2 regions of the Lysinibacillus sp. CTST325 genome follow, and region 1 is predicted to be linked to the other one. Evidence: a T-box and tRNA genes for the amino acid it is inferred to sense, from the RefSeq annotation. Region 1 holds a T-box; the other holds one or more tRNA genes.
What was found. The T-box of region 1 lies ahead of ileS (isoleucine--tRNA ligase). A T-box ahead of a tRNA ligase gene usually reads a tRNA of that ligase, here a tRNA-Ile.
Positions count from the first base shown of each region.

Region 1 (27,524 bases):
TGGTAGAATCTGCACAAGTCATGTCAATACCTCCTGAACGTGAATTAGTAAACATTATTCCACGACAATTTATTGTGGATAATTTAGATGAAATCAAAGATCCACGAGGTATGATTGGTATTCGTTTAGAAATGGATGCCACAATGATCACAACTTCTAAAACACTTTTACACAATGTTTTACGTTGTGTAGAACGTGCAGGTCTAAGTATTCGAGAAATCTATTTACAACCATTAGCAGCAGGTTTCTTTGCATTAACAGAGGATGAAAAAAACCAAGGTACCGCTTTCATTGATTTAGGAGGCGGTTCAACGACTATTACAGTATTTGAAGAAGGACTGTTAACACATACGGGTGTCATTCCAGTTGGTGGCGATCATATTACGAAAGATATTTCAATCGTCTTAAAAACACCAACAGAACAGGCAGAACAAATTAAACATCAATTTGGACATGCCTTTTATGATGACGCATCAGATGATGAACTCTTTGAAGTACCCGTTGTAGGGACAGATTCAACAGATCAGTACAGTCAGCGCTTTATATCAGAAATAATTGGTGCTCGTTTGGAAGAATTATTTGAGTTAGTCATCGACGAGTTAGCCCGTCTAGGTGTAAGAGATTTACCAGGCGGTGTTGTTTTGACAGGAGGCGTTGCAAAGCTTGAGGGAATTGCACAATTGGCACGCCAGATTCTGCAAACACGTGTTAGAATATATACACCTGACTATATTGGCGTTAGAGAGCCTTCATTTACGACGGCAGTTGGACTTATTCGTTACGCCTATTTAGAAGATGATTTTTATGGAAAAAGTACTAATACGCAGCCTATTGAATATGCAGTTGTAGGATCCCCTACAGCCACACCTAAGAAGCAAGAATATGCTGCACCTTCAGAATCAAAAGGAAGCGTGATCGGAAGAGCAAAAAAATTATTTGATAAATTTTTTGATTAACTTCTTTCAGCAGAAGTCTCCCACCTCTATAGGTGGTGAGAGATGAATGCGGATTTAAGCTACTTTTCAGCAGATGTCCAAACACCTGCTGAAAGAAGTTAATGCCTCCGGCGGATGTCACGGAATCGGAAAGGAGTTCTTTGTGCCAGCACAAAGCCGATTCCGGACGCAATTATACCGAGGCATAATTGATCTTGAATGCGTAATGAATGATACAGAGTCGAGTTACCGTGGGAGGAAAAAGAAATGTTAGAATTTGATACAAGTGTTGATCAACTTGCAGTAATAAAAGTCATTGGTGTTGGTGGCGGCGGTAACAACGCTGTCAATCGAATGATAGAACATGGTGTACAAGGTGTTGACTTTATCGCAGTAAACACAGATGCACAAGCGCTAAATTTATCGAAAGCAGAAATAAAGCTACAAATTGGTACAAAACTCACACGTGGATTAGGTGCAGGTGCAAATCCTGAAGTAGGGAAAAAAGCTGCTGAAGAGAGCCGTGAACAATTAGAAGAGGTTCTACGTGGTGCAGATATGGTATTCGTTACAGCCGGAATGGGCGGAGGGACTGGTACTGGTGCCGCGCCAGTAATCGCACAAATTGCTCGCGATTTAGGAGCTCTTACAGTCGGTGTTGTAACGCGTCCATTTACGTTTGAAGGTCGCAAACGACAAACACAAGCTATCGGTGGTATTGGTGGCATGAAGGAGTCTGTTGATACTTTAATCGTCATTCCGAACGACAAGCTATTACAAATTGTCGATAAATCTACGCCAATGCTAGAGGCATTCCGTGAAGCAGATAATGTTTTACGACAAGGTGTACAAGGTATATCAGATTTAATTGCAACACCAGGTCTTATTAACTTAGACTTTGCAGACGTAAAAACAATTATGTCTAACAAAGGTTCAGCGTTAATGGGTATTGGTATTGCTACAGGTGAAAACCGTGCTGCAGAAGCAGCTAAGAAAGCTATTTCAAGTCCTTTACTTGAATCATCAATTGATGGCGCTAAAGGTGTCCTCATGAATATTACTGGTGGCTCAAATCTTAGCCTATTTGAAGTACAAGAGGCTGCAGATATTGTAGCATCTGCTTCAGATGAAGAAGTTAATATGATTTTCGGTTCTGTTATTAACGAAAATCTAAAGGATGAAATTATTGTTACAGTAATTGCGACTGGTTTCTCAGAGGAAGCTTTACAGCAACAGCGTAATACTGCACGACCGACGTTAAATACAAATAGACAAGCTGCACAACAACAGCAAGCTCCGATTCGTGAGCAACGTCAAGAAGTACATGTACAGCAAGAACAACCACGTCAAAATCAACAAAATTATGTACAGGATGACATGCTTGAGGTACCAGCATTTTTACGTAACCGTAAAAATCGCGGATAAGCATCCAACCTTCTAAAAAGCTCGTATTTTACATTATGTGAAATACGAGCTTTTTATGTTGATAATATGTAAATGAAAAAAACTGAGATTAGTCCGATAAAACGAGATTTTGTTCCGATAAATCTTCAAAGTATTTATATAGCAGTGAATTCATCACAATAGCGTGGAGTTGATTTCCGTTCCGACTGAGCACTTGTCGCTGACGCTTCGCTTTCGCGCAAGCAAAGCTTCCTGAGGGCGTCCGATGAGCCGCTTGGACCAACACGATGTTGGTCACGAAGGCGTTATCACAGGACGTGATGCGTTCCCCTACGTGCTCGCTACAGTGTCGCATCTGTGCCGCTGATCCCCTAGGAGTCGCACAGTCTCCAACTTTTTAGTTTTATCGGAACACTTTCAGGGATTATCGCCCAACTTTTGAATTTTATCGACTAACTTACACGTTTTATCACCCAACTTTTAATTTTTATCGACATCCACCTTCAAAAGAGCAAAAGAAGGATTCACACACAGCCTTGTGTGTGAATCCTTTTACTTTATTATGTAGTCTAGTCTGAACGTAAATCAACTAATTCACATGGCAAGTATCCTCTGACACGTCGCTTTAAATTAAGTGATACACGTAATTTAAACAAATGGGTGGCAGTGAAAATGAAGCGACAGCAACAGATGTTTTTTTGTGCGAAAGCGCAGTGAAAACGAAGCGACAGCAACAGATGTTTTTTGTGTGAAAGTGCAGTGTAAACGAAGCGACAGCAATAGATGTTTTTTGTGCGAAAGCGCAGTGTTAACAAAACGACAGCAATAACAATAATGGAGGAAACGGCTCGATGTTTGCCTCTTAGAAAAGCGGCGGATAGCCTGGAACAGAAATCATCCTCATATAAAGCGCTACAACATTCATAAAAATTTCCTTGGCCATTTTCAGCGTATAAAAAATTAATTATGTTCAAATGTGTAAGGAAAAGATGTATTTTGTCAAAACATTTTAATAAAATGATGCGATTGTTTGACAATATTTGTGGGAGTAACATGCTAACTTTGTATGTAGGAGGCGGCTGTTATGTATGGAGAATGGCTGGTGCTCATTAATACCCTTTTTAATCTAGCGATACTCAAGTTTACGGCAAAAGTAACAGGGGTTTTTGTAAAGAACACGAGATTATTAATGAGTTCTATTTGTAGTAGTTTTGTAGCTGTAATAGGTGGACAAATGCTGTTAACGACGCTACTGAGTTTTATCTTACTGATCGGACTAGCTTTTCGCTTCAAGATTCGAAGCTTTCAAAAGCAAGGACCAATCGTTTTAACAGCAACAATTATTATTGGTGGATTATTAACAGCATTACAACCGTATTTAAAGAATCTTTCTGTTGTCCATTTTATAATTATTTGCCTACTATTAGCAGTTGGTAATCTTCTTGCTTTTTATAAGCAATGGGGATTTGTAAAGCTTGAGCGGTTAAGTGGTCAGTTTGTGTTTGATACGACGTTAAAAATTTTTGATGTAAAGATACCGCTTTCTGCATTTGCGGATACGGGAAATCAAGCGATTGAACCACTATCAGGAAAACCTGTACACTTTGTCTCTTATGCAGCGTTACGACCACACTTACCTGCAACATTTTGCAAATCATTATTAGAATGGCAAGAAACTGATCCGTATAATGTATCTATGTTTTCAGAAGATTATCAGCGTTATATTCGATTTATTCATGTCAATACAGTACAACAGCAATCGGTTGTATTAGGTTTTCGCTTTGAAGAGTGGCATATCAAAGGGGAGCACTCACAAGTGAAAACGAATGAATATATCGTTTTAACAAAAAAAGCTAAAAATTTTCCACATAGCACAGCAGCAATTTTACATTTTTCAGCGCTTTCAAATAACTCATAGAGGGGGAGAACTATTGCTTCTTAGGCTACTTGCTAGCTTGAAAAAATTTTGGAGTAAGTTTCGGAGTCGTGAAACGTACTATATAGGGGGAAATGATTCATTGCCAGTGCCACTAAGTCGAGAAGAAGAAGTTACAGTCATTGCATCCTTTATGAATGGTGATTTACGAGCTAGAGATACACTAATTGAACGTAATTTACGTCTTGTTGTTTATATTGCTAGACGTTTTGATAATACGGGTACACCGATTGAGGATTTAATAAGTATTGGCTCTATCGGTTTAATAAAGGCGATTGAAACGTTCAATACAGATAAAAATATTAAGCTTGCCACATACGCGTCTCGTTGTATTGAAAATGAGATTTTGATGCATTTACGTAAAACAAGTCGCATGAAGGGTGAAGTTTCATTAGATGAACCATTAAACTCCGATGCTGATGGAAACGAGTTGTTATTGTCTGATATTTTAGGAACTGAAGAGCATATTATTTTAGACAATGTAGAGAAGAAAATTGAGCGTCAACATATGTTTCATGCCATTAATTTACTAGGTGCACGTGAACGATATATTATGGAATGTCGTTTTGGTCTCAATGGAAAAATTGAAATGACTCAAAAAGAGGTTGCTGATCATTTAGGTATTTCGCAATCCTATATTTCCCGATTAGAAAAGAAAATTATTCAAGATTTACGTGAAAATCTGAATCAGCCAATATCTTAGAGAGGGAAATTTACCCTACCTAAAATTGGTCGTAGCTTTTGTGCATATTCTCGTTTCTCTCGGACAAACTGATGTAACGGTTTAGTCAGAGAATAACATCCGGAGGAATCGAATATGCGAACTAAAGTAGATCTTTGCGGCTTAGATACATCGACTTTGCCAATTTTAAAGCACGAGGAAATGAAGGAACTATTCATTCGTTTACAAGCTGGAGAAACTGAGATTAGGGAAGAGCTTGTAATGTGCAATTTAAGGTTAGTGCTTAGTATTGTCGGTAGATTTGCCTACAGGGGTGAGCAGGCAGATGATTTATTTCAGGTAGGCTGTATTGGCCTCATGAAAGCCATTGATCATTTTGATTTGAAGCATAATGTACGATTTTCAACATACGCTGTACCGATGATCATTGGTGAAATTCGTCGCCATCTGCGTGATCATCATGCATTACGTGTTTCTCGTTCTCTAAGAGATATTGCGTATAAGGCGATGCAGGCAAAAGAGCAATGGATAACCGATAATTTACGAGAACCAACGATTGAAGAAATTGCTGAAATGATTGACATGAAAAAGGAAGATGTTTTATTTGCCTTAGATGCCATTCAAGACCCAGTTTCTTTACAGGAACCCATTTATTCAGACGGTGGAGACGCTGTTTATATGATGGACCAATTACGTGATGATGATGTATCAGAAGATCAATGGGTTGCCTACGTGTCAGTAAAGGAAAGTTTGCAAAAGTTAGATGATCGTCAACAAATGATTGTTGCAAAGCGTTTTTATTACGGTGAGACACAAACTGAAATTGCAAAAGAATTGGGGATTTCTCAAGCGCAAATTTCACGTCTAGAAAAAAATGCAATTGAAACAATGCAGAAAGATTATAAGTAAAAAACAATGCGCATCCGAATGCTCGGTGCGCATTTTATTTATGTCAATAATTAAGAAAGTAAAAGGATTCAAGCACAGCTTTGTGTGTGAATCTTTTTTTGCTCTTTAGCAGGTGGATGTCGATAAAACTAAAAAGTTGGATGTCATGTGAATTAGTTGATTGGAGTGGAGACTGGGCGACTCCTTGGGGCTCATCGAACGCCCCCAGGAAAGCGCCCAGTCGGAACGGAAATCAACCACACGTTTTGCCAAAGAGAGATTCCTTAATCATTTCATGTTCATTTAAACAACAATAAACACATAAATATATAGAGAAAACATAGTTTGTTGAGATAAAACGATGTTGAGAGTAATTGATTTAGGGAGGGATAAAATGCGTTTCTCAATGTTACAGCAAAAAGAAGTTATTGAAGCAGGCAATGGACGCTTTTTAGGATTTGTGGTAGATGCAGAGGTATCTAAAGAAACAGGCTATGTTACGGCTTTTATGATTGCAGAACCCCGTAAATATCTAGGCTTTTTTCGCGGAGAAGAATCTGTTAGGAAAGTGTATATGAAAGATGTACTTGTAGTGGGGAAAGATGTAATTTTGGTAAAAGCATTATCCTAAAGAGAAAAATATCTATGCCTATAAAAAAATTTAGCAATTTTAAAGCATAAGGATGGTATAAGTACTTCACATAGGTCAGGCTATTCATTGATAATTCAAGCATTGCTTGTTACAATAAAAGAAACTATTGTTGTAAAGTTGGGAAAAACAGTGACAAAAATCTTAGCAAATTTAAAGAAAATTAATGATCTTATACAAACAGCAAAAAAACGTGCAAATCGTGAAACAGAAAAAGTCCAAATTATTGCAGTGACAAAAGAAGTTTCTGTAGAAAGAACACAAGAAGCAATTGATACAGGGCTTATGCATTTAGGTGAGAACCGTCCTGAAGGCTTAAATCGTAAAATTGAAACGATTCATGCTGATGTACATTGGCATTATATCGGATCTTTACAAACACGTAAGGTCAGACAAGTTATTAACAGTATTGATTATTTACATTCATTAGATCGTTTGAGTTTAGCTCAGGAAATTGAAAAAAGAGCAGACAAACCTGTAAAATGTTTTGTACAAGTTAATGTATCTGGCGAGGAAGCAAAACATGGTTTATCGATTGAAGAAGTTCTGCCTTTTATTGAATCATTAAAGGATTTTACAAAAATTCAAGTTGTTGGTTTAATGACAATGGCACCAAACACAGATGAGGATACAATTATTCGCTCTGTTTTTAAGCAATTAAAACAATGTCAACAGCAAATAGCCGAGCAAGGATTCGCGCACGCACCTTGTACCGAGTTATCAATGGGCATGTCTAATGACTTTGAAATTGCGGTAGAAGAAGGGGCTACATTTGTTCGAGTTGGAACGGCTCTTGTTGGAAATGAAAGAAGGGAACAGGATGAGCATGAAAAATAAAATTAAAAATTTCTTTTATCTTGAGGAAGAACTAGAAGAAGAAATCACGCAAGCTCCTATTCAACAGCAACAACCCGTACAACAACAGCAACAGATTCAATCTGCGAAGCCTAAAAAAGTTATGAAAGAGCGTAAAGCAGCGGTTCAGGAAATTTTTCCGCAAAGTACAGCACCTACAAATAACATAGTAAGTTTGCAGGCAGCCATGAATTCTAAAGGCGCAAAAGTTGTCTTAGTTGAACCTAGAGTTTATGCCGAAGCTCAGGATATTGCGGAACACTTAAAAAATAAGCGTGCAACGATTGTCAATTTACAACGTATTGAGCGAGAACAAGGTGTACGGATTATTGATTTTTTAAGTGGCACAGTTTATGCACTTAGCGGTGATATTCAAAGAATCGGTAAAGATATTTTCCTATGCACACCTGATAATGTAGAAGTGTCTGGCGAAATTTCGAATTTTATTTTAGACGATAATTAATAGCGAGGATTGTAGTTTATATGGATTTATGGATAATTCTAGGTTATATATCATTAGCATTTAACGTGTATTCTTATATGTTAGTTGGATATGTTTTAATGTCATGGGTGCCTGCTGTACAAGATTCAGCAATTGGCCGTTTCCTTAAAAAAGTATGTGAGCCTTATTTGGGGATTTTTAGAAAATTCATCCCTCCAATTGGGATGATTGACATTTCACCAATTGTGGCAATTTTTATGCTTACTTTTATTAAAAATGGGCTTTTTATTGTAATTCAAAAAATATTCTTTATGTTTTAATAAAAGAAATCCTCACGAACGGTGGGGATTTTTTATTTATGGGGAATACTTTTTAGATATCCTTAAAATACCAATGAAATGGTACAAGTAAAAGAGTGATAATAGAGGTGAAGTTATATGGAGCATTTAATACAGCATTTTAGGAAAGATGAACAGCCTTTCATTGAACAGGTTATAGGTTGGCAGCATGAGGTAGAGGATCGATATGCTCCAAAGCTTACTGATTTTTTAGATCCTCGGCAGCGCTTTATTGTAGCATCGATAATTGGACAGTATGACACATTAAAAACAGCTAGTGCTGGGCTCTTTGATGAAGCAGAAAGACAACGCATGCTGATTTATCCTACTTATTATGAGCCTATGGAGGAAGATTTTCAGCTTACAGTATTTACGATTCAATATCCTGTGAAATTTGTTCAATTAGGACATCCAGATGTCCTTGGAGCTTTGTTATCTTTAGGGTTGGAGCGTGGCAAATTCGGTGATATTCGTGTCAATGACCATCTTATACAATTTGTAGTAGCGATGGAGGTAGCTGATTATGTACGTTTACATTTAACAGGCATCGGCAAGGTAAAGGTTCATGTAGAATCGATTAAAGAGACGGAGCCATTGCTACAAAACGAGGATGAGTGGCTAGAAGAATCTCATACGGTTTCTTCTATGCGTTTAGATGTGATTATCTCAACGGTTTTAAAAATTTCTCGTCAGAAGGCACAAGCATTAATTACAGGTAAAAAGGTACGCGTCAATTGGGCTGAACGGGATTCAGTTGCTTTTGAATTACAAGAAGGAGATATTTTATCTGTACGTGGAAGCGGTCGAATAAAAATGATGATGACTGAAGGTCGTACAAAAAAAGATAAAATTCGTTTGCAAATCGGTCGATTGACCCCAAAAAGCTAAAAATCAAGTAAATTTCATTAATTTTTACTGCTAAGTTGTTGGAACAATTGTATAATAGAAAGTACGAATGTACATGTAAAGGAGAGAAGGATCGTATGCCGTTATCACCTATTGATATACATAATAAGGAGTTTACTAAATCTTTCAGAGGTTATGCTGAAGATGAAGTAAATGAATTTTTAGATCAAATTATCAAAGACTATGAAATTTTGTTACGTGAAAAAAAGGAAGTAGACAGACAACTAGAAATTTCCTTAGAGCAAGCGAGATATTTTAGCTCCTTAGAGGAAACGTTACAAAAATCAATTGTTGTTGCACAAGAAGCAGCTGATGAAGTACGAAGAAATTCGCAAAAAGAGGCTAAGCTCATTGTGAAGGAAGCAGAAAAAAATGCTGATCGTATTATCAATGAGGCTTTAACAAAGGCTCGAAAAGTGACAATTGAAATTGATGAGCTGAAAAAGCAGTCAAAGGTATTCCGTAATCGCTTTAAAATGCTTGTAGAGGCACAACTGGATTTACTAAATGCAGACGATTGGGATCATTTGCTACAATATGATATTGACCTTACTGAAATTCAAGCATCTGTTGAAGAAGCACAGGAAGCCGATCAAGTTTAATCGCTTTATTATGTAGCAATAAGTGAAACTTGACGTGATTGTTTGATTTTCATATACTATTGAAATAGTAATTAATTTGAACAGATATGCAAACAGGCAGAGACGAAGACAGTATTTGTTAGGCGTAGTTAAGCGATTTGGGGATAGTGTGAGCCCGAACAAGCAAATAACAATGAACATCACTTCTGAGCTAAAATAACTGAATGTAGTAAGTTATTTCGTGATGCACAACGTTAACGTGCTTAAGAGTGGTAGTACAATTTTGTGCTACAATTAGGGTGGTACCGCGAGTATAAGCTTCTCGTCCCTTTGAGGGATTGAGAGGCTTTTTTTTATGTTCAAATGGCGGAAGGCTTCCATTTTTATTCGTGTGGCCTATACTTTCGTTGTTGAAAAGTATTGATTTTGCCAATAACTAGAACTTAGGGATGGCATTTCTCAAAATGTATGCCGTGAATATAAGTTGATCGTCGCACACCCCAAAGAAAGCGCCAAGTCGAAACGGAATCAACCTTACGTTATGGTAATGAGTCTAATAACTGTCGTATGTGTGAATGAGCGCCTAAGTGCATATGTTCTTTGTTTGTAAACATAAAGGAGGAATTGAAAAATGGTTGAGTACAAAGATACTTTATTAATGCCAAAAACAGATTTCCCAATGCGTGGAAACTTACCGGCAAATGAACCGAAGATGCAAGAAAAATGGAATGAAATGGACATTAATAAATTACAGATGGAGCGTACAGAAGGACGCCCTGAGTATGTGTTACACGATGGACCTCCATATGCAAATGGTGATATCCATATCGGTCATGCTTTAAATAAAGTACTGAAAGATATGATTACGCGTCATCGCTCTATGACTGGCTACCATGTAAACTATATTCCAGGCTGGGATACACATGGTTTACCAATTGAGCAAGCACTTACGAACAAAGGTGTAAAGCGCAAAGAAATGACTGTTGCTGAATTCCGTAAATTATGTGAAGAGTATGCTTACGAGCAAATCGACAACCAACGTACACAATTCCGCCGTTTAGGTGTTCGTGGTGATTGGGAAAATCCATATATTACATTAAAGCCTGAATTTGAAGCACGTCAAATTGAAGTATTCGGAAAGATGGCTGAAAAAGGCTATATTTATAAAGGTTTAAAACCAGTTTACTGGTCTCCATCATCTGAATCTGCACTTGCAGAAGCAGAGATTGAATATCAAGATATTAAATCGCCTTCTATTTATGTAAGCTTTGCGCTTAAAGATGCTAAAGGTGTTGTCCCAGCAGATGCTAAAATGATCATTTGGACAACAACACCTTGGACAATTCCAGCAAACTTAGGGATTTCTGTGAACCCTGAATTTATCTATGTGGTAGTTGCTGTTGCCGATAAAAAATTCATCATCGCAAAAGAATTAGTAGAAACAGTTGCGAACGAACTTGAGTGGGAGTCATATGAAGTTGTTCAAGAAGTTAAAGGTGAAGCTTTAGATCGAATTGTTGCACAGCATCCATTCTATGACCGTGAATCTCTTGTGATGGTTGGAGAGCACGTCACTGCTGAAGCGGGTACTGGCTGTGTTCATACAGCACCAGGACACGGGGAAGACGACTATCATATTAGTAAGCTATATGGTTTACCAATTCTTAGCCCTGTTGATAATAGTGGTTGCTATACAGATGAAGCACCTGGTTTTGAAGGTGTATTCTACAATGATGCAAACAAATTAATCACAGAAAAATTAAAAGAAGTCGGTGCATTAGAAAAACTTAACTTCTTTACACACTCTTATCCACATGACTGGCGTACGAAAAAACCAGTTATTTATCGTGCAACACCACAATGGTTTGCGTCAATAGATGCATTCCGTGATGAGTTGCTAGACGCTGTAAAATCAACGACATTTACACCTGCTTGGGGTGAAACTCGTCTTTATAATATGATTCGTGACCGTGGAGACTGGGTAATTTCACGTCAGCGTGCATGGGGTGTACCAATTCCAATTTTCTATGCTGAAAATGGTGAGCCAATTATTACACCAGAAACAATTGCTCATATCTCTGCATTATTCCGTGAACATGGGTCAAATATTTGGTTCCAAAAAACAGCAAAAGAATTATTACCTGAAGGCTTCACACATGCAGGTAGCCCGAACGGTGAATTTACAAAAGAAAACGATATTATGGACGTTTGGTTTGACTCAGGTTCTTCTCACCAAGGTGTGCTAGTAGAACGTGGTATGAAATATCCAGCTGATTTATATTTAGAGGGCTCTGACCAACACCGTGGATGGTTCAACTCATCATTAATTACTTCTGTAGCTATTAATGGCTATGCACCATATAAGGGACTATTAACACATGGTTTCGTGCTAGATGGTGAAGGTCGTAAGATGAGTAAATCTTTAGGGAATGTAATTATCCCGAAAAAGGTTATGGATCAATACGGAGCAGATATTCTTCGTTTATGGGTTGCCTCTGTAGATTATACAGCCGACGTTCGTATCTCAATGGATATGTTGAAGCAAGTATCTGAAGTTTATCGAAAAATCCGTAACACATTCCGTTTCTTACACGGAAATGTAGCAGATTTCGATGCAACGAAAGATCGAGTAGCATATGAGGATCTTCGTGAAATGGATCAGTACGTTTATATGCGCTTGCAGGATGTATTAAAAACTGTACGTGCTGCATATGATCGCTATGATTTCGCAGCTGTTTATCATGCAGTGAATAACTTTGTTGCAGTAGAACTATCTTCATTCTATTTAGATATTGCAAAAGATGTTGTGTACATCGAAGGCCATGACAACAAAGACCGCCGTGCGATGCAAACAGTTATTTATGACACATTAATGACATTAGTAAAAGTAATGTCACCTATTATTCCTCATACAAGTGACGAGATGTGGTCTTATTTACATGCTCAAGGTGTTGTAGAAGAGGTATCTGTACAATTAACAGACTTCCCAGAGGTACATGAACATGAAAACTTCGAAAGTCTACGTGCAAAATGGGTGAAAATTATTGATGTTCGCGATGATATCTTAAAAGCATTAGAAGAAGCACGTAATGCAAAAACAATCGGTAAATCACTTGAAGCAAAAGTGACAGTTTATGCAAAAGAAGATGTGGCAGCATTATTAAATGATGCAAGCATTGATTTTGCACAGCTTTCAATCGTTTCTGCTTTTGAAGTAGCGTCAATTGATGCTGCACCTGCAGATGCATTAGCTCTAGAGCATGCATCGATTGTTGTAGAAAAAGCAACAGGTGAGAAATGTGAGCGTTGCTGGTCTATTTCTGAAACAGTCGGCTCAAATGAATCACAACCAACAGTGTGTGCTCGTTGTGCAGAAGTTGTAGCAAAGTATTACGCTTAAAAACAAGAATCTGCATTCTATATAATTAGTAACGCAAGTCTCCTTGGTGATGGGGGGCTTGCGTTTTTTATTTTGTCATTGAGGTCTAGCAGATTCTTTTTTGTAGTGGAGTGACTTGGATGCTTCATTTACGTGTTCTGAACTATTTAAATAATATTTCTTGCGTATTGCGGTAGTCTGTTGGGGATATACCGACATATTTCTTAAAAGTAAGGCTGAAATAATTAGGTGTGTTAAAGCCACAGATGAAGGAGATTTTTTCGATGGTGTAATCGTATTTTCGCAAATAGGGCAGTGACTTGATGATACGTGTAAAGGCTACATAATCCACAAAATTGCGACCAGTCTCTTTTTTAAACAATCTGCTAAAATGAGTAGCACTAAAGTTGATATATTTGGCAACATCACTGATCGTCAGTTGTTCATCAAAATGCTCCTCGATATATTGGATAGCCTTTTGGAGCTGTTCTTGCTTTGTTAAATCTTCATAAAATCGTATATGAATACTATGAACGGGCGGTTTCCTCCGTGCCTTTCGAGCTTGGCTATAGGATTCCTTGACTTGCATGGGGTCCTGAAAAACTCCACCAATCCCCATAAAAAGATGGATACAATAATCTTTTTTTAACACTTCAATAACCTCAAGTAAACAAGCGCCCCCCTCAGACCAATGCTTAAATGATGTGTATTCATTAGGAATGCGCATAAGCAACAGTAAATAACGTTCAAAATGTAAAAAGGATAGAGGTGCTTTATGAGCAAAGTTTTGGTGAAATACATTTGTTATAACACTGCTTGCATCATGAGGGATAGGTCCATCTTCATTTACATCTATATAGCCTTGGATTAAAAAGACGATATTTGGGATGCAATGCCTCGATAAGAAAGATGATGACTGGATTATTTCCTGCTCACTTTCAACCTCTCCTCGTATAAGCCGTTTTAAAAAAGCTTCTCGGAAGGGTGAAGTATGGTCTTGCGTAATTTGCTGCGATAACTCAAGCATTGTAAGAGTACTTGCCTGTTTTTCTTTGTAGGATGTATAAAGTTTTTTAACATTTCTTAGAAATTTTGCTTTCTGTAATGGCTTTATAAGAAGTGCGGGCAAATTTAGTTCAATTGCTATACCAGTTGAGTAAGTAAGGTGTTCTGCAACAATAGGGATAGTTATACTATTAGGATAATTTCTTTTTAACCGATTTATCTTTACCCAGTCAAATAAATGGTTGATTTCATAAACAATGATGGTGGAAGTCTCTGTTTTGGGTTCGTCACAGTTAATAAAGGTATTAGGTAAAAATTCTTCTAACCAGTAGTCCATTTGTTGTTTTTCATTTGAATTTTCAATGTACCAAACAATATTTAATATGCTAACATCTCCTTTCTATTGAAAATGGAAAAGAATAAAAATATTTTAACTTATAATAGCATTTTTTTGTACTAATACAGCAATATTTTGTAACTATTTTCTAGATTAAATAGAATAGAATAATTGTAGTGAATAATAATTTGAAATTTCAGATAATTATCCACTGATCCAGAAAGGGGGAGCTGAAATATGGCGGAAGTAGGGAGTCATGATTATGAATACGTGGAAGCTGGAACTGTAGATGTGAAGGATCTTCCATCGCTAGATGAAACTACGAACAAAATTATGAAAGATGAGTTTACTACAGGTTTTAGCTTAACGGTATTTTATTTCATTTTAATTTTTAGTATTCCAGTTATGAACTGGTTTGCTCCGGAGCTTGCTTTTAAGAAAATTTGGGGTGGTATAACAGTTACATGGTTTGTGACAACCGTCGTAATGATGTTAATGGCCTTTATTATTGCGTATGTGCATACAGCATTGTACGAAAAACGCCTAAAGAAATACGAAATACTAAATAAGTAGTTTCAGATTAGGGGGTATGTTGAATGATGAAAGCTCTATTAGAACCGAAGATGTTAATGACTATTGCTTTAATGGGGACAATTGTATACATTACGTATTTAACGAAAAGAAATGCAACGGCATCTGATTTCTTTGTTGGGGGACGAAGTTTTGGATGGTTTACAAATGGTTCTGCAATAGGAGGAGACTATTTAAGTGCAGCTACATTTCTTGGGATAGCTGGTTTAACTTTTCAATTAGGGTATGATGGTGCTTATTATGCATTTTGCTTTTCCATTGGATTAACGTTGTTAGCTATTTTTGTGGCAGGTCCATTAAGACGTTTTGGTGCATTTACCGTTGCCGATTTTTTAGCCTATCGTTTTCATAGTAGACGAGCTAGGCTAGTAGCAGTAGCTGTAGTTTTAGCGATTTCGGGTTTTTATGCAGCGCCACAATTATTAGGGGCAGCTCAAATTTTAAGTATGTTTTTTGGGACTTCATATGAATTCGGCATCATCTTTACTTGTATTGTAATGGTCTTCTATGTAGGGATAGGCGGTATGAAAGGAACAACAATCAACCAAGCTTTAGAGCTTTGGATTCGCCTTGGTGCGTTTGTTGTTATGTTGATTGCAGCAATGTATAGTGGTTTGCATTACGATAAAATTTTAGCTGCTATTAATTCATTCAGCGGTCCGATTGCAGGAACCTCACCATATGCACTAGATGGAAATGATGTTAATTTTGATGGTGCTGCATGGACCGGGACAGGCTTTTATTTCCCAACATTTTGGCAAACCATCAGTATGACAATAGGTTTAGCATTAGGTACAATTGGTTTGCCGCATATATTACTAAGATTTTATACGAATCCAAGTGCGAAGGCGGCTCGTAAATCAGCATTAATGGCGATCGGGATTGCCAGTACGTTTTTCTTATTAGCTGTATATTTAGGTGTTGTAGGTCGTTCTATTTTTATCTCGGGTACAGCAAGTGAGGAAGTAATGCGTGATCTAGTGCTTGGCGGGAACAATATGGTTATTCCTACGACAGCACTGGCACTAGGAGGTAAATGGCTGCTTGGGCTAGTCATAGCAGGTGCATTTGCGGCCATATTCTCGAATTTATCAGGGTTATTTATTACAAGCTCAGGTGCATTAGCCCATGATTTATATGCAAGTATTATGAAAAAGGATATTACAGAAAAACAACGAGTGATTGCAGGGAAAGTAGCGATTGTTATATTAGGTATTTTATATGGAGCATTGGGCTTACTAGTTAAGGATGCATCCATAGGACATTTAGTGGCACTAGCCTTTACTGTTGCGGCGAGTACCTTTACACCAATATTTATTTTAGGTATTTGGTGGAGAGGAATGACAGAAAAAGGAGCTATTGCAGGTTTACTCATTGGTCTTGGCGTATCTATGTGGATGATTTTTCTACCAGGAACATTACCAAGCTTCTTACAATTTAAAATCCCTGGCATAGTGACAGTACCAGTAGGCTTCTTATCCGTTGTTATTGTGTCATTATTAGATCGAAAAGTACCGGCTGATGTCAATGATTTCATGAAGCGTGTGCATTCAAAAGAGTCTGAAACAGCCTGAAACTTCTGTATCTGTATAACATTGAATAAAAATTGATAAGCTATTGCCATTACTTATGAAGTGATGGCAATAGCTTTTTTTGTAGGAACGAAAGTGACGGTAGAAGGGCCGAAGCGACGGAAGGAAGAGCCGAAGCGACGGAAGGAAGAGCCGAAGTGACGGAAAGAAGAGTCCAAACGACGGATAGAAAGGCTGAAGCGACGGATAAAAGAGTCAAAGTGATGGATAGAGCTGCAAAAGCGAGAAAAGAAGAGCTAGAATGACGGATTGAAGCCAGAGCGACGGATAGAAGAGTCGGAGCGATGGAAAGAAAGGTCAAAGCGACGGATGAAAATCAGAGCGACGGAAAGAAGAGCCGAAGTGACGGAAAGAAGGCCGAGAGCGACGGAAAGAAAGGTCAAAGCGACGGATGAAAATCAGAGCGACGGAAGGAAGAGCCAAAGCGACGGAAAGAAAGCCGAGAGCGAAGGAAGGAATGGCCGAAGTGACGGATGAAAATCAGAGCGATGGAAAGAAGAGCCGATGCGACGGAAAGAAATGTCAAAGCGATGGAAAGAAAGCCGAGAGCGACGGAATGAAAGGCCGAAGTGACGGATGAAAATCAGAGCGACGGAAAGAAGAGCCAAAGCGACGGAAAGAAGAGTCAAAGTGACGGATGAAAATCAGAGCGACGGAAAGAAGAGCCGAAGTGACGGAAAGAAGAGTCGAAGCGACGGATGAAAATCAGAGCGACGGAAGGAAGAGCCGAAGTGACGGAAAGAAAGGTCAAAGCGACGGAAAGAAAGCCGAGAGCGACGGAATGAAGGGCCAAAACGACGGATGAAAATCGGAGCGACGGAAAGAAAGGCAAAAGCGACGGATGAAAATCAAAGCGACGGAAAGAAGAGCCGATGCGACGGAAAGAAAGGTCAAAGCGACGGAAAGAAAGCCGAGAGCGACGGAAGGAAGAGCCGAAGCGACGGAAAGAAGAGTCCAAACGACGGATAGAAAGTCCAAAACGATGGATAGAGCCGCCAAAACGATGGATAGAACCACCAAAATCATGGATAGAACCGCCAAAACCGTGGATAGAATCACCAAAATCATGGATAGAACCGCCAAAACGACGGATAACTCAACATACATCCGCAAGAAAGCGCCAATCGGAGCAAAAATCAACCCCACGCAATGGTATTCATCTATATTTTAATGCTATATTAGTTATTCTGAGATGGGCTGTTATGGTAGAATAGGTTAGATGTTGAGCGAACGGAGGAGTGTCTGTGTATAAATATTATGGATTGGCCGTATTCGTAGTTATTTTAGATCAGTGGACAAAATGGCTAATTGTGAAAAATATGGAGTTTGGCGAACGAATTTCAGTATGGGATCCGTGGTTTGGGATATTGTCTCATCGTAATAGAGGAGCGGCATGGGGTATGCTCGAAGGACAAATGTGGTTATTTAGCATTGTCACGATAGGCGTTATTTGTGCTATCCTATACTTTTATCATAAAGAGGCTAAAGGTAAACCTATTTTTCAAATAGGCTTAATGCTTTTATTAGGTGGAGCTGTAGGTAATTTTATTGACCGTATCTTTAGAGGTGAAGTGGTCGATTTTGTAAGTGTCTTAATTCCAGTAATTAATTATAATTTCCCAATCTTCAATATTGCAGATGCTGCTTTAACAATGGCGGTAGTAATATTAATGATTGGCTTAATCGTTGAAGAGAAAAAAGGAAAGAAACAGGTGAAAGAATGACGCAAGTATCATATACAATGGAAGAACAACAACAGGGAGAGCGCATTGATAAGGCGCTTTCGGGCGTGCAATCAGAGTGGTCGCGTACACAAATCGGGAATTGGATTACTGAGGGTATTGTCAAAGTAAATGGAGAGACAGTCAAGGCGAAGTATAAGGTAAAAGTAGGGGATATCGTAGAAATTGATGTACCCGAAGCAGAGCCATTAGATGTTATTGCTGAAAACTTAGAGCTTGATATTGTTTATGAAGATGCAGATGTTCTTGTTGTAAATAAACCAAAGGGCATGGTTGTCCATCCAGCACCTGGACATATGACAGGTACGCTTGTAAACGGCTTAATGTATCATTGTCAGGATCTATCAGGTATCAATGGCATTATGCGACCAGGAATTGTTCACCGTATCGATAAAGATACATCAGGATTATTAATGGTTGCTAAAAATGACACAGCTCATGAATCGTTAGTGAATCAGCTAGTCAATAAAACAGTGACACGTAAATATACTGCGCTAGTTCACGGGCATATTGCACATGATAAAGGAACAATTGATGCACCGATTGGTCGCGATCAAAAGGATCGTCAAAAACAAGCAGTTGTCGATAAAGGGAAGCATGCAGTAACTCACTTCCAAGTTATCGAACGCTTTGGTGAATATACTCTTGTAGAATGTCGTTTAGAAACGGGACGAACTCATCAAATTCGTGTGCATATGAATTATATTGGATTCCCACTTGTTGGTGATCCAAAATATGGACAAAAAAAGACAATTGACTTTGGTGGACAAGTATTACACGCGGGTGTATTAGGCTTCGATCATCCTACATCAGGTGAATATTTGCAGTTTGAAGCACCAATTCCTGCTGATTATGAACAATTATTAAATGATTTAAGAAATAGTCATTGACGTATAGTAAAAGAAGGTCTATACTAACGAAAGTGAATGAACAACTTAACTAAATATTCACCTTTAATGACAGTCCAGAGAGGCTGAGAAGGTACATGTGAATGTGTTGTAAAAAATTTGTGCTGCAAATTTTTCAACATACTATTTAAACACGTATATAACCCTCTCAGGCCATTCGCCTTGAGAGGTTTTTTTATGGACACATGACCAACAATATATAAAAGAGAGGAGGAAACTTACATGGCACAAAATGAGCTATTAGATAGCCCATCTATGGCAAGAGCGTTAACACGCATTGCACACGAAATTATTGAACGTAATAAAGGTATCGATGAATGTATTCTAGTTGGTATTAAAACACGAGGTGCCTTTCTTGCAAGACGCCTTGCAGAACGAATTGAAAAAATTGAAGGCAAACCAATCCGTACGGGGGAGCTAGACATCACTCTCTATCGAGATGATTTAACGACAAAGCATGATAATGAACAGGCACATGTTGAACAGGTAGATATTGATGATGTGGTCGTTAATCAAAAAATTATTTTAGTCGATGATGTACTTTATACTGGGCGTACAGTACGCGCTGCACTTGATGCAGTAATGGATTTAGGGCGACCTGCACAAATTCAACTTGCAGTACTAATTGATAGAGGTCATAGAGAACTACCAATTAGAGCTGATTATGTTGGCAAAAATGTACCAACATCTGGCGCTGAGCGTATTGTCGTAAATTTACAAGAGGTAGACGGAGAAGATTGCGTCATCATTTTTAAAGAAGATTAACTATAAAGTGAGGAAACCTTATGTCAAATGCAGTATTAGATATTAAAGATAAACCGACCCCAGTCCAACTAGTGACATTAAGTTTCCAGCACATGTTTGCCATGTTTGGGTCAACGATCTTAGTTCCTCAGTTGGTTGGTCTTAGTCCAGCGATTGCCCTTTTAACAAGTGGAATTGCTACACTGTTCTTCTTATTAATTACGAAATTTCAAGTGCCAGCATATTTAGGTTCATCCTTTGCCTTTATCGCCCCGATTTTACTTGCAGCAGGTGGTTTAAATAAAGATGGTTCAAGTGTAAATCCAGGTCATGCGATGATTGGTGCAATGGCAGTCGGGATTACGTATGGTATCGTATCCCTAATCATCTGGAAAAGCGGCTATAAATGGATTATGAAAATTTTACCTCCGATTGTAGTAGGACCTGTCATTATGGTAATTGGTCTTGGATTATCAGGGACAGCGGTAAATATGGCGATGAACGTTGATGGTAAATATAGCTTTTTACACTTCTCAGCAGCGTTAGTGACATTATTTACAGCTATTATTTTCACGATTTTCTTTAGAGGTATTTTAAGCACAATGCCAATCTTAATTGGTTTAATCGTAGGATATATTTACTCAATGATGATCGGAATTGTAGATTATTCACCAATTGCCAAAGCAGATGTTTTTGCAAAGCCTGAGTTTTTAATCCCAGGTGTTCACTACGACTTTGAAATCACAACCAAGCTACTCCTAACGATGGTACCAATCGTTATCGTAACTATTTCAGAACATATCGGTCACCAGTTAGTATTAGGGAAAGTTGTTAATCGAGATTATATTAAAGAGCCAGGCTTACACCGTTCACTTTTAGGGGACGGAATTGGAACATTTATTAGTGCATTAATCGGTGGTCCACCGAAAACAACTTACGGTGAAAATATCGGTGTTCTTGCTATCACACGTGTTTACAGTGTGTATGTCATTGCAGGTGCAGCAGTCGTAGCAATTTTACTATCATTCTTCGGGAAAGCAATGGCAGTTATTGCAACAATCCCAACAGCTGTACTTGGTGGGGTTTCCATCTTGCTCTTCGGTATCATTGCAGCAAGTGGATTACGAATGTTAGTTGATAATCATATCGACTTTGGGAATAGTCGTAACTTGGTTATTGCCTCTGTTATTTTAGTCATTGGCATCGGTGGAGCGAAGTTCGTTATTTCGGAATCACTAAGTATTGAAGGGATGGCATTAGCAGCGATTATCGGTGTTGTTTTAAATGCCATTCTACCAGGTAAAAAAGAAGCGGATATACCAGTACCGTACAATCAAAATAAAAATTCATAGAAGTACCTTTTAATGAATTGTCCAGAGAGGCAAAAAAAGGGAAGTTGTAGACAGTCTAAAAGTAGGAGTGTATCCTGCTGTAGTTTGTCGCGCCTCCTTATGCCTCGTTGATGACATCAACGGGGCTTTTATTATCTTCATTCATCCCACCCCTGAAGATGAGATGAATGAAGATAAAGCCTCCGGCGGATGTCACGGATTTTGAATTGTGCTCGCACAATTCAAAATCCGGACGCAATTACGCTAAGGCGAAATTGATTTTAGCGAACGTTATACATAACGTTCATGAAACACAACCCAGTGGAGGTACATGATGAAGAACTTATTATCGATGGAACATTTAACAATTGAAGAAATTAACCACATTCTAGATCGAGCGCAAGCTTTTGAGAATGGTGAAGCATCATCATTATCTCGCCCATACAACGTCGCAAATTTATTTTTCGAACCAAGTACGCGCACGAAAACAAGCTTTGAAATGGCAGAGCGTAAAGTTGGCTGTATCGTGATCCCATTTGACGGTAGCTTTTCAAGTGTCTCAAAAGGAGAGACATTGTACGATACGGTAAAGACGTTGGAAATGATTGGTATGGATGCAGTAGTCATTCGCGCAAAGGAAGATGCGTATTACAATGAACTACTTGAAGGCATCGATGTATCCATTATTAATGGAGGTGACGGCACTGGTCAGCATCCGTCTCAATCATTATTAGATCTTTATACAATCAAAAAAGAGTTTGGTTCTTTTGAAGGGTTGAATGTGACAATCACTGGAGATATATGTCATAGTCGTGTAGCGAAATCGAATGCGTTAGCGTTACAGCGCTTAGGGGCAAATGTACATTTCCTTTGTCCGGAAGAGTGGGCAGGTAGTTTCGAAGCGCATCATTCTTGGGATGATTTAATCGAAATAAGCGATGTGATTATGTTACTTCGTGTGCAGCATGAACGCCATAAGGTAAATAAAAGCTTCTCAAAAGAGAGCTATCATCAAGAGTACGGTTTAACAATTGAACGTGAGAAACAAATGAAGGAAAAGGCAATTATTATGCATCCAGCACCGGTCAATCGTGATGTGGAAATTGCGTCAGAGCTAGTAGAATGTGAGCGTTCTAGAATTTTCGAGCAGGTTCGTAATGGTGTCTATACACGGATGGCTATTCTTGAAACAATTTTAAAGGGGAGAGAGTAACATGACAAAGATTCTTCAAAATGTACAAATGCTAAATGAACAAGGCGAGCTACAAACAGTAAATATCGCTATGGCGGATGGCAAAATTACTGCAATAGGTCAAAACGTAACTATAGCAGACGCAGAAATGATCGAAGGAAATGGTTTAGTTGTTGCACCAGGCTTTGTCGATGTACATACACATCTTCGTGAGCCGGGCTTTGAACATAAAGAAACAATTGCTACAGGGTCAGCATCAGCAGCAAAAGGCGGCTTCACAACAATTTGTGCGATGCCAAATACAAAACCAGTGCCAGACTCAGTAGAAAATATGCAGTTGATTAACGGTCTTATTAAAGAAAGTGCAGTTATTCGAGTACTTCCATATGGCTCATTAACTAAAGATATCTCAGGTGAGGTTCGCACAAGTATTGAAGAATTAAAAGCACATGGGGCTGTCGCATTTTCAGACGATGGTGTTGGTATCCAGCTTGCATCAACAATGTATGAGCAAATGAAGGATGCCGCACAGCACGATATGGTAGTTGTCGCACACTGCGAAGATAACTCATTAATTTACGACGGAGTAATGCATGAAGGGAAGCGTAATCAAGAGCTTGGTTTACCAGGAATACCATCAATTTGTGAATCCGTTCAAATTGCACGAGATGTTCTACTGGCAGAAGCAGCCGGAGCACGCTACCACGTATGTCACGTATCAACGAAGGAATCTGTACGTGCAGTTCGTGACGCGAAAGCAGCGGGTATTCGTGTCACTGCAGAAGTTTGCCCACATCATTTATTACTTGAAGAAATGGATATCCCATCAGATGATGCAAACTGGAAAATGAATCCTCCATTACGTGGAGCAGATGATAAAGACTCACTTCACGCAGCTATGCTAGATGGCACAATTGATTGTATCGCTACAGACCATGCTCCACATACAGTAGAAGAAAAATGCTGTGGTATGGTTGGTGCTCCGTTTGGCATTGTAGGCTTCGAAACAGCGTTCCCACTGCTTTACACACAGTTTGTAGAAACAGGGAAATGGTCGTTAAAACAGTTGATTGACTGGATGACTGTAAAGGCAGCTCAAATTTTCGATTTACCATATGGCACATTAGAAGTTGGTGCTTCGGCAGATATGATTTTAATTGATTTAAATAAAGAGCAAACAATTGATGCAGAAGGCTTTGTATCAAAAGGACGCAATACACCATTCAATGGTTGGGTTGCAAAAGGATGGCCAGTGTTAACAATTTTTGAAGGCAATATCGTATACCAGGAGGCAGAGTAATGAAAAAACGTTTACTTATTTTAGAAGATGGCACAGTATTTACAGGTACAGCGTTCGGTAGTGAGCGAGCTTCACAAGGTGAGGTTGTATTCACGACAGGGATGACAGGTTATCAGGAAACCATTTCTGATCCTTCGTTCTACGGACAAATCGTAACGTTAACTTACCCTTTAATCGGTAATTACGGTATTAACCGTGATGACTTTGAATCGATCACACCAGCTATTCGTGGATTTGTAGTCCGTGAATTAGCAAAAACACCTTCAAATTTCCGTTGTGATTTAACGGTAGATGAGTATTTAACTTCAAAGGATATTCCAGGGATTGAAGGAATTGATACACGAAAATTAACACGCATTATTCGCAGTAAAGGTTCAGTAAAGGCTATTTTAACAGCGGCTGATGAAGAAGTGAATGTGGATGAAGTCGTAGCAAAATTACAGGCAACACCAGCGATTACACATCATGTTCGTGAAGTATCACCGAAAGCAGCCTACCCGTCACCAGGTCGTGGCAAACGAGTAGTATTAATTGATTATGGTATGAAGCACGGTATTCTTCGTGAGTTAAACAAACGTGATTGCGATGTGCTCGTTGTCCCTTACAATACACCGGCAGAAGAAATTTTAGCATGGCATCCAGATGGGATTATGCTGTCAAACGGTCCAGGTAACCCTGAGGACGTAGTAGAAGGCATTGAAACCGTACGTAATTTAATCGGAAAAGTGCCAATGTTCGGTATTTGCTTAGGTCACCAAATCTTCTCGCTAGCATGTGGTGCACAAAGCTTTAAATTACCATTCGGTCACCGAGGTGGTAACCATCCGGTAAAAGATTTACGCACGGGTCGCACAGACTTAACATCTCAAAACCATGGTTATGCGATCGATATCGATTCATTGAAAGATACAGATTTAGAAATAACACATATCGCATTAAATGATGGTACTTGTGAGGGTGTACGTCACAAGAACTATCCAATCTTCACGGTGCAATATCACCCAGAAGCATCACCAGGTCCAGAGGATTCAAATCACCTATTTGATGAATTTATCGAAATGATGGAAGTAGAAGCAGGGAAGGGGAAACAACATGCCTAAACGTACAGATATTGAAACTATTTTAGTAATCGGATCAGGTCCAATCGTGATCGGACAAGCAGCAGAATTTGACTACGCAGGAACACAAGCTTGTCTTTCTTTAAAAGAAGAAGGCTACCGCGTTATTTTAATAAACTCAAACCCTGCGACAATTATGACAGATACAGAAATTGCTGACAAAGTATATATTGAGCCAATTACACTTGAGTTTGTATCACGAATTCTACGTAAAGAGCGTCCAGATGCCATCCTACCAACACTTGGTGGTCAAACAGGTTTAAATATGGCCATTGAATTAGATAAATCAGGAATTTTAGATGAGCTTAGTATTGAAATTCTTGGAACAAAATTAGAAGCGATCCATAAAGCAGAAGACCGCGATTTATTCCGTAATTTAATGTATGAGCTAGGTGCACCAGTACCGGAATCAGATATTATTCATAACTTAGACGAGGCGAAAAACTTTGTAGCGAAAATTGGCTACCCAGTAATCGTTCGTCCTGCCTTCACGCTTGGTGGTACAGGCGGCGGTATTTGCTACAACGATCAAGATCTAGAGGAAATCGTGACATCTGGTCTAAAATATTCACCAGTAACACAATGTTTACTAGAAAAATCAATCGCTGGTTATAAAGAAATCGAATATGAAGTAATGCGCGATGCTGCCGACAACGCAATCGTTGTATGTAACATGGAAAACGTTGACCCAGTTGGTATTCATACAGGTGACTCTATTGTAGTGGCACCTACGCAAACACTTTCAGATCGAGAAAACCAAATGTTACGTAATATTTCATTAGATATTATCCGAGCACTAAAAATTGAAGGTGGCTGTAACGTACAGTTAGCACTTGATCCATACAGCTTTAATTACTATGTGATCGAAGTAAACCCTCGTGTATCGCGTTCGTCAGCGTTAGCATCAAAAGCAACAGGCTATCCAATTGCAAAGTTAGCAGCAAAAATCGCAGTTGGTTTAACTTTAGATGAAATCAAAAACCCTGTAACAGGTTCTACGTATGCTTGCTTCGAGCCAGCTCTAGACTACATCGTGGCGAAAATTCCACGCTGGCCGTTCGATAAATTCGAATCAGCAAAGCGTAATCTTGGTACACAAATGAAAGCGACTGGTGAAGTAATGGCACTTGGTCGTACATTTGAGGAAGCTATGCTAAAAGCAGTACGCTCTCTTGAAACAGGCCAAGTTCACTTAGAGCTAAAACATGCAGAAGAGAACTCTGATACTTGGATTGAAAAACGTATTCGCAAAGCAGGTGACGAGCGTCTATTCTTCATCGGTGAAGCACTTCGTCGTGGTGTAACAATTGAGCAAATCCATGAATGGTCTGCAATTGACTTATTCTTCTTAAATAAATTCAAAAACATCGTAGATATGGAGCAAACACTTGCTAACCATAAAAACGATAAAGATGTGTTACGTACAGCAAAACGTCTAGGCTTTGCAGATAAGAAAATTGCTGAGCTTTGGGACACAACTCCAGAAGAAGTATATGCATATCGTAAAGAAAATGGCATTATCCCAGTATATAAAATGGTTGATACATGTGCAGCGGAGTTTGAATCTGAAACACCATACTTCTATGGCACATATGAAGATGAAAACGAATCGATTAAATCAGATAAGCCGTCAGTTGTGGTACTTGGTTCTGGTCCAATCCGCATTGGTCAAGGGGTTGAATTCGACTACGCAACAGTACACTCAGTATGGGCAATTCAAGAAGCGGGCTACGAAGCGATTATTATTAACTCGAATCCAGAGACAGTATCCACTGACTTCTCGATTTCAGATAAATTATACTTCGAGCCATTAACAATCGAAGACGTTATGCATATTATCGACCTTGAGCAACCAATTGGAGTAGTTGTACAATTCGGTGGTCAAACAGCTATTAATCTAGCTGATAAATTAGCTGCCAATGGCGTGAAAATCTTAGGTACAACACTTGAAGATATCGACCGTGCAGAAAACCGAGACAAGTTCGAGCAAGCATTACGTGACTTGAACATTCCACAGCCACTAGGTCAAACAGCTGTATCAACGGAGGAAGCACTTGCTATTAGTGAACGTCTAGGCTTCCCTGTACTAGTTCGTCCTTCATACGTACTAGGTGGACGCGCGATGGAAATCGTCTACAACCAAGAAGAATTACAACATTACATGGAGAACGCAGTAGAAGCATCTCCTGATCACCCAGTATTAGTAGACCGCTACTTAACTGGTCAAGAAATTGAAGTAGATGCCATTTGTGACGGTGAAAATGTCTTAATTCCAGGTATTATGGAGCATATCGAGCGGGCAGGGGTTCACTCTGGTGACTCGATCTCTGTATACCCGCCACAAAAATTAACACAAGTGCAAAAAGATACGTTAGTGGATTATACAACTCGACTTGCAAAAGGTCTTGGTATCGTAGGCTTAATGAACATTCAATATGTAATTTCACAGGGTGAAGTATTTGTCATCGAGGTTAACCCTCGTTCATCTCGTACAGTACCGTTCTTAAGTAAAATTACAAACATTCCGATGGCGAATATTGCAACGAAAGCGATTCTTGGTAAATCAATCGTAGAACAAGGCTATCCAGCAGGCTTAGCGCCAGAGCAAAAAGGTGTCTTCGTTAAAGTGCCAGTATTCTCATTCGCTAAATTACGTCGTGTTGACATTA
Region 1 covers NZ_BAAFHO010000001.1:709,298-736,821, reverse strand. The annotation lists gene ftsA (cell division protein FtsA) at 1-956, shown strand, start outside; gene ftsZ (cell division protein FtsZ) at 1,203-2,360, shown strand; gene ACYQ73_RS03670 (sigma-E processing peptidase SpoIIGA) at 3,424-4,257, shown strand; gene sigE (RNA polymerase sporulation sigma factor SigE) at 4,271-4,978, shown strand; gene sigG (RNA polymerase sporulation sigma factor SigG) at 5,093-5,866, shown strand; gene ACYQ73_RS03655 (PRC-barrel domain-containing protein) at 6,240-6,476, shown strand; gene ACYQ73_RS03650 (YggS family pyridoxal phosphate-dependent enzyme) at 6,627-7,331, shown strand; gene ACYQ73_RS03645 (cell division protein SepF) at 7,315-7,812, shown strand; gene ACYQ73_RS03640 (YggT family protein) at 7,833-8,111, shown strand; gene ACYQ73_RS03635 (YlmH family RNA-binding protein) at 8,229-9,017, shown strand; gene ACYQ73_RS03630 (DivIVA domain-containing protein) at 9,113-9,637, shown strand; T-box leader at 9,728-9,949, shown strand; gene ileS (isoleucine--tRNA ligase) at 10,248-13,016, shown strand; gene ACYQ73_RS03620 (helix-turn-helix transcriptional regulator) at 13,159-14,337, opposite strand; gene ACYQ73_RS03615 (hypothetical protein) at 14,575-14,910, shown strand; gene ACYQ73_RS03610 (sodium/solute symporter) at 14,934-16,502, shown strand; gene ACYQ73_RS03605 (hypothetical protein) at 16,552-16,821, opposite strand; gene ACYQ73_RS03600 (hypothetical protein) at 16,818-16,943, opposite strand; gene ACYQ73_RS03595 (hypothetical protein) at 16,919-17,149, opposite strand; gene ACYQ73_RS03590 (hypothetical protein) at 17,146-17,478, opposite strand; gene ACYQ73_RS03585 (hypothetical protein) at 17,503-17,691, shown strand; gene lspA (signal peptidase II) at 17,765-18,244, shown strand; gene ACYQ73_RS03575 (RluA family pseudouridine synthase) at 18,241-19,152, shown strand; gene pyrR (bifunctional pyr operon transcriptional regulator/uracil phosphoribosyltransferase PyrR) at 19,393-19,935, shown strand; gene ACYQ73_RS03565 (solute carrier family 23 protein) at 19,956-21,266, shown strand; gene ACYQ73_RS03560 (aspartate carbamoyltransferase catalytic subunit) at 21,580-22,458, shown strand; gene ACYQ73_RS03555 (dihydroorotase) at 22,460-23,737, shown strand; gene ACYQ73_RS03550 (carbamoyl phosphate synthase small subunit) at 23,737-24,837, shown strand; gene carB (carbamoyl-phosphate synthase large subunit) at 24,830-27,524, shown strand, end outside.

Region 2 (4,703 bases), on a different contig from region 1:
TGATTCAATCAAAATTGTTCTAACAAGGGGGATTTATTTGACTACTCATGAACATTCCGATACTTATCCTAGCAGGAAAATTAACTGGAAAGGCACAACCTTATTACTCGTTATCGGAGTAATTTGTATTGCCTCGACATTACGGATGCCGCTAACAGTTGTTGGACCTATTATTTCCTTTATCCGTGAAGACCTCGGCATATCCAATATACTAGCAGGCTTTCTAACAACGATCCCATTGCTAGCATTTGCAATCATTTCACCATTCGCTCCAATTGTCGCACGTAAATTTGGACTAGAAGTAACATTATTTTTATCAACTATTCTTTTAGGGGGAGGGATTGTACTACGCTCCCTTGGCACAACTAGTTTACTCGTATTTGGTACGATGCTAATTGGTATAGCCATTTCATTCGGTAATGTACTAATTCCAGGATTACTTAAATTGAAATTTCCCTATCACGTAGGTTTACTTATGGCATTTTTCACAATGTCGATGAATTTGACAGCTGGACTCGGTGCTGGCATTAGCTATCCTGTTGCCAATTCATCACTTGGTTGGCAAGGTGCACTGGCCATCTCACTTGTTCTTGTGGTGTTAACCATTGTAATTTGGATTCCACAGTTGAAATTTAATAAGCCTGAACCGACTGTTAAGACTACGAAAGAACGTACACCATTATGGAAATCACCTGTTACTTGGGCAGTAGCGGGAGCTATGGGATTTCAGTCATTATTATTCTACACAACTGCCGCTTGGATTCCTGAAATATACATAGCACAAGGATTAGCTGCAGACCGTGCAGGCTGGATGTTTTCCATCATGCAATTTTCACAAGTCCCAATGGCTTTAGCTGTGCCTATTATCGCTAGTAAAATGACATCTCAACGTCCTCTCGTATTAATGTTTACGGTATTTTACTTAGTTGGCTTTATCGGGGTAGTGATGGAATGGACAAGCCTCGCTATACTGTGGATGGTGCTACTAGGCTTAGCCGGAGGTGCTTCATTCGCATTAGCGATGATGTTCTTTACTCTACGTACCCGTACAGCTTTTGAGGCAGCCGATTTATCAGGATTTGCACAATCATTAGGATATTTATTAGCCGCAATCGGTCCAATCTTATTTGGTTATTTACATGATTTATTCGGTGGCTGGAATATTACTGGCTGGTTATTTGTTGTCGTAGTATTGATACTCTTCATATGTTCATTTAGGGCTTCTAAAAATGAATATGTGAATTAATAAAGGCAGCTCATAATCTTATTTCAACGGAAATAAGATTATGAGCTGCCCTTCTCTATTAATAAGGTGGTTTCTGATAAAAATAATTTGGTATATTGTAAACATTAACATAAGGCTTATGGAAAATATGAGTCGTAGCTGGTGAAAGAGGTGGAATCAACCACGCCCAATTGCCTGTAACCTCACGATTCGCTGCTGCTTCTGTTTCCTCAAACAATTTAAATTGCTGTGCAGCTGTATGATGATCTACTATGCTGACACCGTCTTCTTTAAAGGAATGTAGAACGGCTATATTCAGCTCAACTAATGCACGATCACGCCATAGAGAAGCCTGTTTCGTTGTATCGAGGTTGAAAATTCCTGCTATAGCAGGCAGCATATTATAACGCTCATGATCTGCTAAATTACGTGCCCCAATTTCTGTCCCCATATACCAACCATTGAATGGGGCCGCCTCAAAATCAATACCTGCCATTTGGAAGCGCATGCTCGAAATAATCGGCACTGCATACCATTTTAATCCTAGCTTCTCGACTCGAGAGGATTCTGGATGACGAATCGGTACCTGTAGTACATAGTCGTCAGGAATCGTAAACAATTGAGGCTCCCTTCCATCCATCTGTACAACAAGTGGAAGCACATCAAATGCTGTTCTCTCACCTTGCCAGCCAAGTGATTCACATACTTTTGTAAACTCAACAGAATGCAAATCACCAACGATTCCAGATTCCGTTTCATAGCCAGCATAACGGATTAGCTGATGATTCCATATACGAACACGCCCTGGTGCAAAAACCGTTATTGTTGGGCGAATTTTCCCATCATTTGTTGCATACTCAATATGTTCAAGCAATGCGTTGAAAATATCCTCTTCATTTAAAATATCACGGGCATCTACAACATGCAGCGATTGCCAAAATAATCGGCCAATACACTTATTACTATTGCGCCAAGCCACTCGAGCGCCAAAGATTAATTCTTCCGTTGTCGGTATATATTCTCCTGCCGTTTTAATTTGCTGTAATTTATTTTCTAGCCATGTTTTAGACTCATTTTGTTCTACTTGATAAAGTTCTAAAAACTGCTGTACTTCTTGTAAATTCATATTGAATTCCTCCATCTATCCTCATATTAGAGGAATGGAACTATAATCACCACGAAAAAATCTGCCAGAAAACATACATATTTTATATATGAAATACTTTGTTCAATATTTTATTTCATCTATTTTATTTTTATAGTTACTTATGGTGCCGATTTTGAGTAGACATTATAAAAATTAGGGGAAATTACAGAAGAAAAAATTGTTGAGCATGGATTTGCTATTATAACGCTTTTTACGCCTAAGTAAGTAATACACGAGACGCATTAGGCCTCTTTTGCACTCCGTTTGCAGCATTAAGGGTAGACGTTATTACGTGTGCATTTCCTTAACGTATGATGATCTTTGTTTGTCAGTATAGTGGGCATAAAAAAAGCATGTCGCACTAATGTGCAACATGCTTGATGACCCGTACGGGATTCGAACCCGTGTTACCGCCGTGAAAGGGCGGTGTCTTAACCACTTGACCAACGGGCCGTGGCTCCGAAGGCAGGACTCGAACCTGCGACAACCTGATTAACAGTCAGGTGCTACTACCAACTGAGCTACTTCGGAATAATGGTGGGCCTAAATGGACTCGAACCATCGACCTCACGCTTATCAGGCGTGCGCTCTAACCAGCTGAGCTATAGGCCCATTATTTTTTGGAGCGGGTGATGAGAATCGAACTCACGACATCAGCTTGGAAGGCTGAGGTTTTACCATTAAACTACACCCGCAGATGGTGGGTCAGGACGGAATCGAACCGCCGACACTTAGAGCTTCAATCTAATGCTCTACCAACTGAGCTACTGACCCGGAAAAATGGAGGAGGTAGAGGGATTCGAACCCCCGCGCGGTGTTACCCGCCTGTCGGTTTTCAAGACCGATCCCTTCAGCCAGACTTGGGTATACCTCCGGAAATTATATAAATGGTGGAGCCTAGCGGGATCGAACCGCTGACCTCCTGCGTGCAAGGCAGGCGCTCTCCCAGCTGAGCTAAGGCCCCAACAATCAGGAAAGTTGGTCGGAATGACAGGATTCGAACCTACGACCCCTTGGTCCCAAACCAAGTGCTCTACCAAGCTGAGCTACATTCCGATATTATTAGGCTTTTTGGCGCGCCCGACAGGAGTCGAACCCATAACCTTCTGATCCGTAGTCAGACGCTCTATCCAATTGAGCTACGGGCGCATTTATAAAAACTGATGAGCCATGAAGGACTCGAACCTTCGACCCTCTGATTAAAAGTCAGATGCTCTACCAACTGAGCTAATGGCTCAAACTAAGAAATGAATGGCTGGGGTACTAGGATTCGAACCTAGGCATGACGGAATCAAAATCCGTTGCCTTACCGCTTGGCTATACCCCAATTATTAAATGGGGCGACTGATGGGAATCGAACCCACGAATGCCGGAACCACAATCCGGTGCGTTAACCACTTCGCCACAATCGCCACTATATGTAAACATAGCAGTCTTTGATAACGAGTACCTCGAAACCTGGCAGGGGCAGTAGGAATCGAACCCACACCAAAGGTTTTGGAGACCTCTATTCTACCGTTGAACTATGCCCCTAAAATGGTGGAGGGGGACGGATTCGAACCGCCGAACCCTAAGGAGCGGATTTACAGTCCGCCGCGTTTAGCCTCTTCGCTACCCCTCCAAGGGATGATGCCGGCGATAGGAGTCGAACCCACGACCTACTGATTACAAGTCAGTTGCTCTACCAACTGAGCTACACCGGCATAAAAATGGCGGTCCCGACCGGGATCGAACCGGCGATCTCCTGCGTGACAGGCAGGCATGTTAACCGCTACACCACGGGACCAAAATGGTGGAGGATGACGGGCTCGAACCGCCGACCCCCTGCTTGTAAGGCAGGTGCTCTCCCAGCTGAGCTAATCCTCCTGGGTATAATGCCTAGCGACGTCCTACTCTCACAGGGGGAATCCCCCAACTACCATCGGCGCTAAAGAGCTTAACTTCCGTGTTCGGTATGGGAACGGGTGTGACCTCTTTGCCATCATCACTAGACTATTGTCGGCTTTCAATATACGTCGTATTTCTTCGTCAGCTTCTGTCGTTCAGTCAGTCACGTACTTGAGTACGCTCCTTCCTTCTCTCCATCGCTTCCTCGAACTACTCATATCTTGAAACCCTTGGTTGAAAGAATTATTCTTTCAAAACTGGATAAACGGTGCATTGAATGTTTCAAACTTTTTTTGGTTAAGTCCTCGATCGATTAGTATTCGTCAGCTCCATGTGTCACCACACTTCCACCTCGAACCTATCTACCTCATCGTCTTTGAGGGATCTTACTTACTTGCGTAATGGGAAATCTCATCTTGAGGGGGGCTTCATGCTTAGATGCTT
Region 2 covers NZ_BAAFHO010000008.1:182,063-186,765, forward strand. The annotation lists gene ACYQ73_RS18135 (CynX/NimT family MFS transporter) at 14-1,246, shown strand; gene ACYQ73_RS18140 (nitric oxide synthase oxygenase) at 1,305-2,351, opposite strand; tRNA gene ACYQ73_RS18145 (tRNA-Glu) at 2,754-2,825, opposite strand; tRNA gene ACYQ73_RS18150 (tRNA-Asn) at 2,827-2,903, opposite strand; tRNA gene ACYQ73_RS18155 (tRNA-Ile) at 2,908-2,984, opposite strand; tRNA gene ACYQ73_RS18160 (tRNA-Gly) at 2,994-3,067, opposite strand; tRNA gene ACYQ73_RS18165 (tRNA-Phe) at 3,071-3,146, opposite strand; tRNA gene ACYQ73_RS18170 (tRNA-Ser) at 3,154-3,246, opposite strand; tRNA gene ACYQ73_RS18175 (tRNA-Ala) at 3,261-3,336, opposite strand; tRNA gene ACYQ73_RS18180 (tRNA-Pro) at 3,352-3,428, opposite strand; tRNA gene ACYQ73_RS18185 (tRNA-Arg) at 3,445-3,521, opposite strand; tRNA gene ACYQ73_RS18190 (tRNA-Lys) at 3,537-3,609, opposite strand; tRNA gene ACYQ73_RS18195 (tRNA-Gln) at 3,625-3,699, opposite strand; tRNA gene ACYQ73_RS18200 (tRNA-His) at 3,709-3,784, opposite strand; tRNA gene ACYQ73_RS18205 (tRNA-Trp) at 3,832-3,905, opposite strand; tRNA gene ACYQ73_RS18210 (tRNA-Tyr) at 3,910-3,993, opposite strand; tRNA gene ACYQ73_RS18215 (tRNA-Thr) at 4,003-4,075, opposite strand; tRNA gene ACYQ73_RS18220 (tRNA-Asp) at 4,083-4,158, opposite strand; tRNA gene ACYQ73_RS18225 (tRNA-Val) at 4,163-4,238, opposite strand; rRNA gene rrf (5S ribosomal RNA) at 4,249-4,364, opposite strand; partial or broken rRNA gene ACYQ73_RS18235 (23S ribosomal RNA) at 4,553-4,703, opposite strand, start outside.
Region 2: it encodes a tRNA-Ile, which carries the amino acid that the T-box ahead of ileS (isoleucine--tRNA ligase) is inferred to sense. The anticodon was not compared.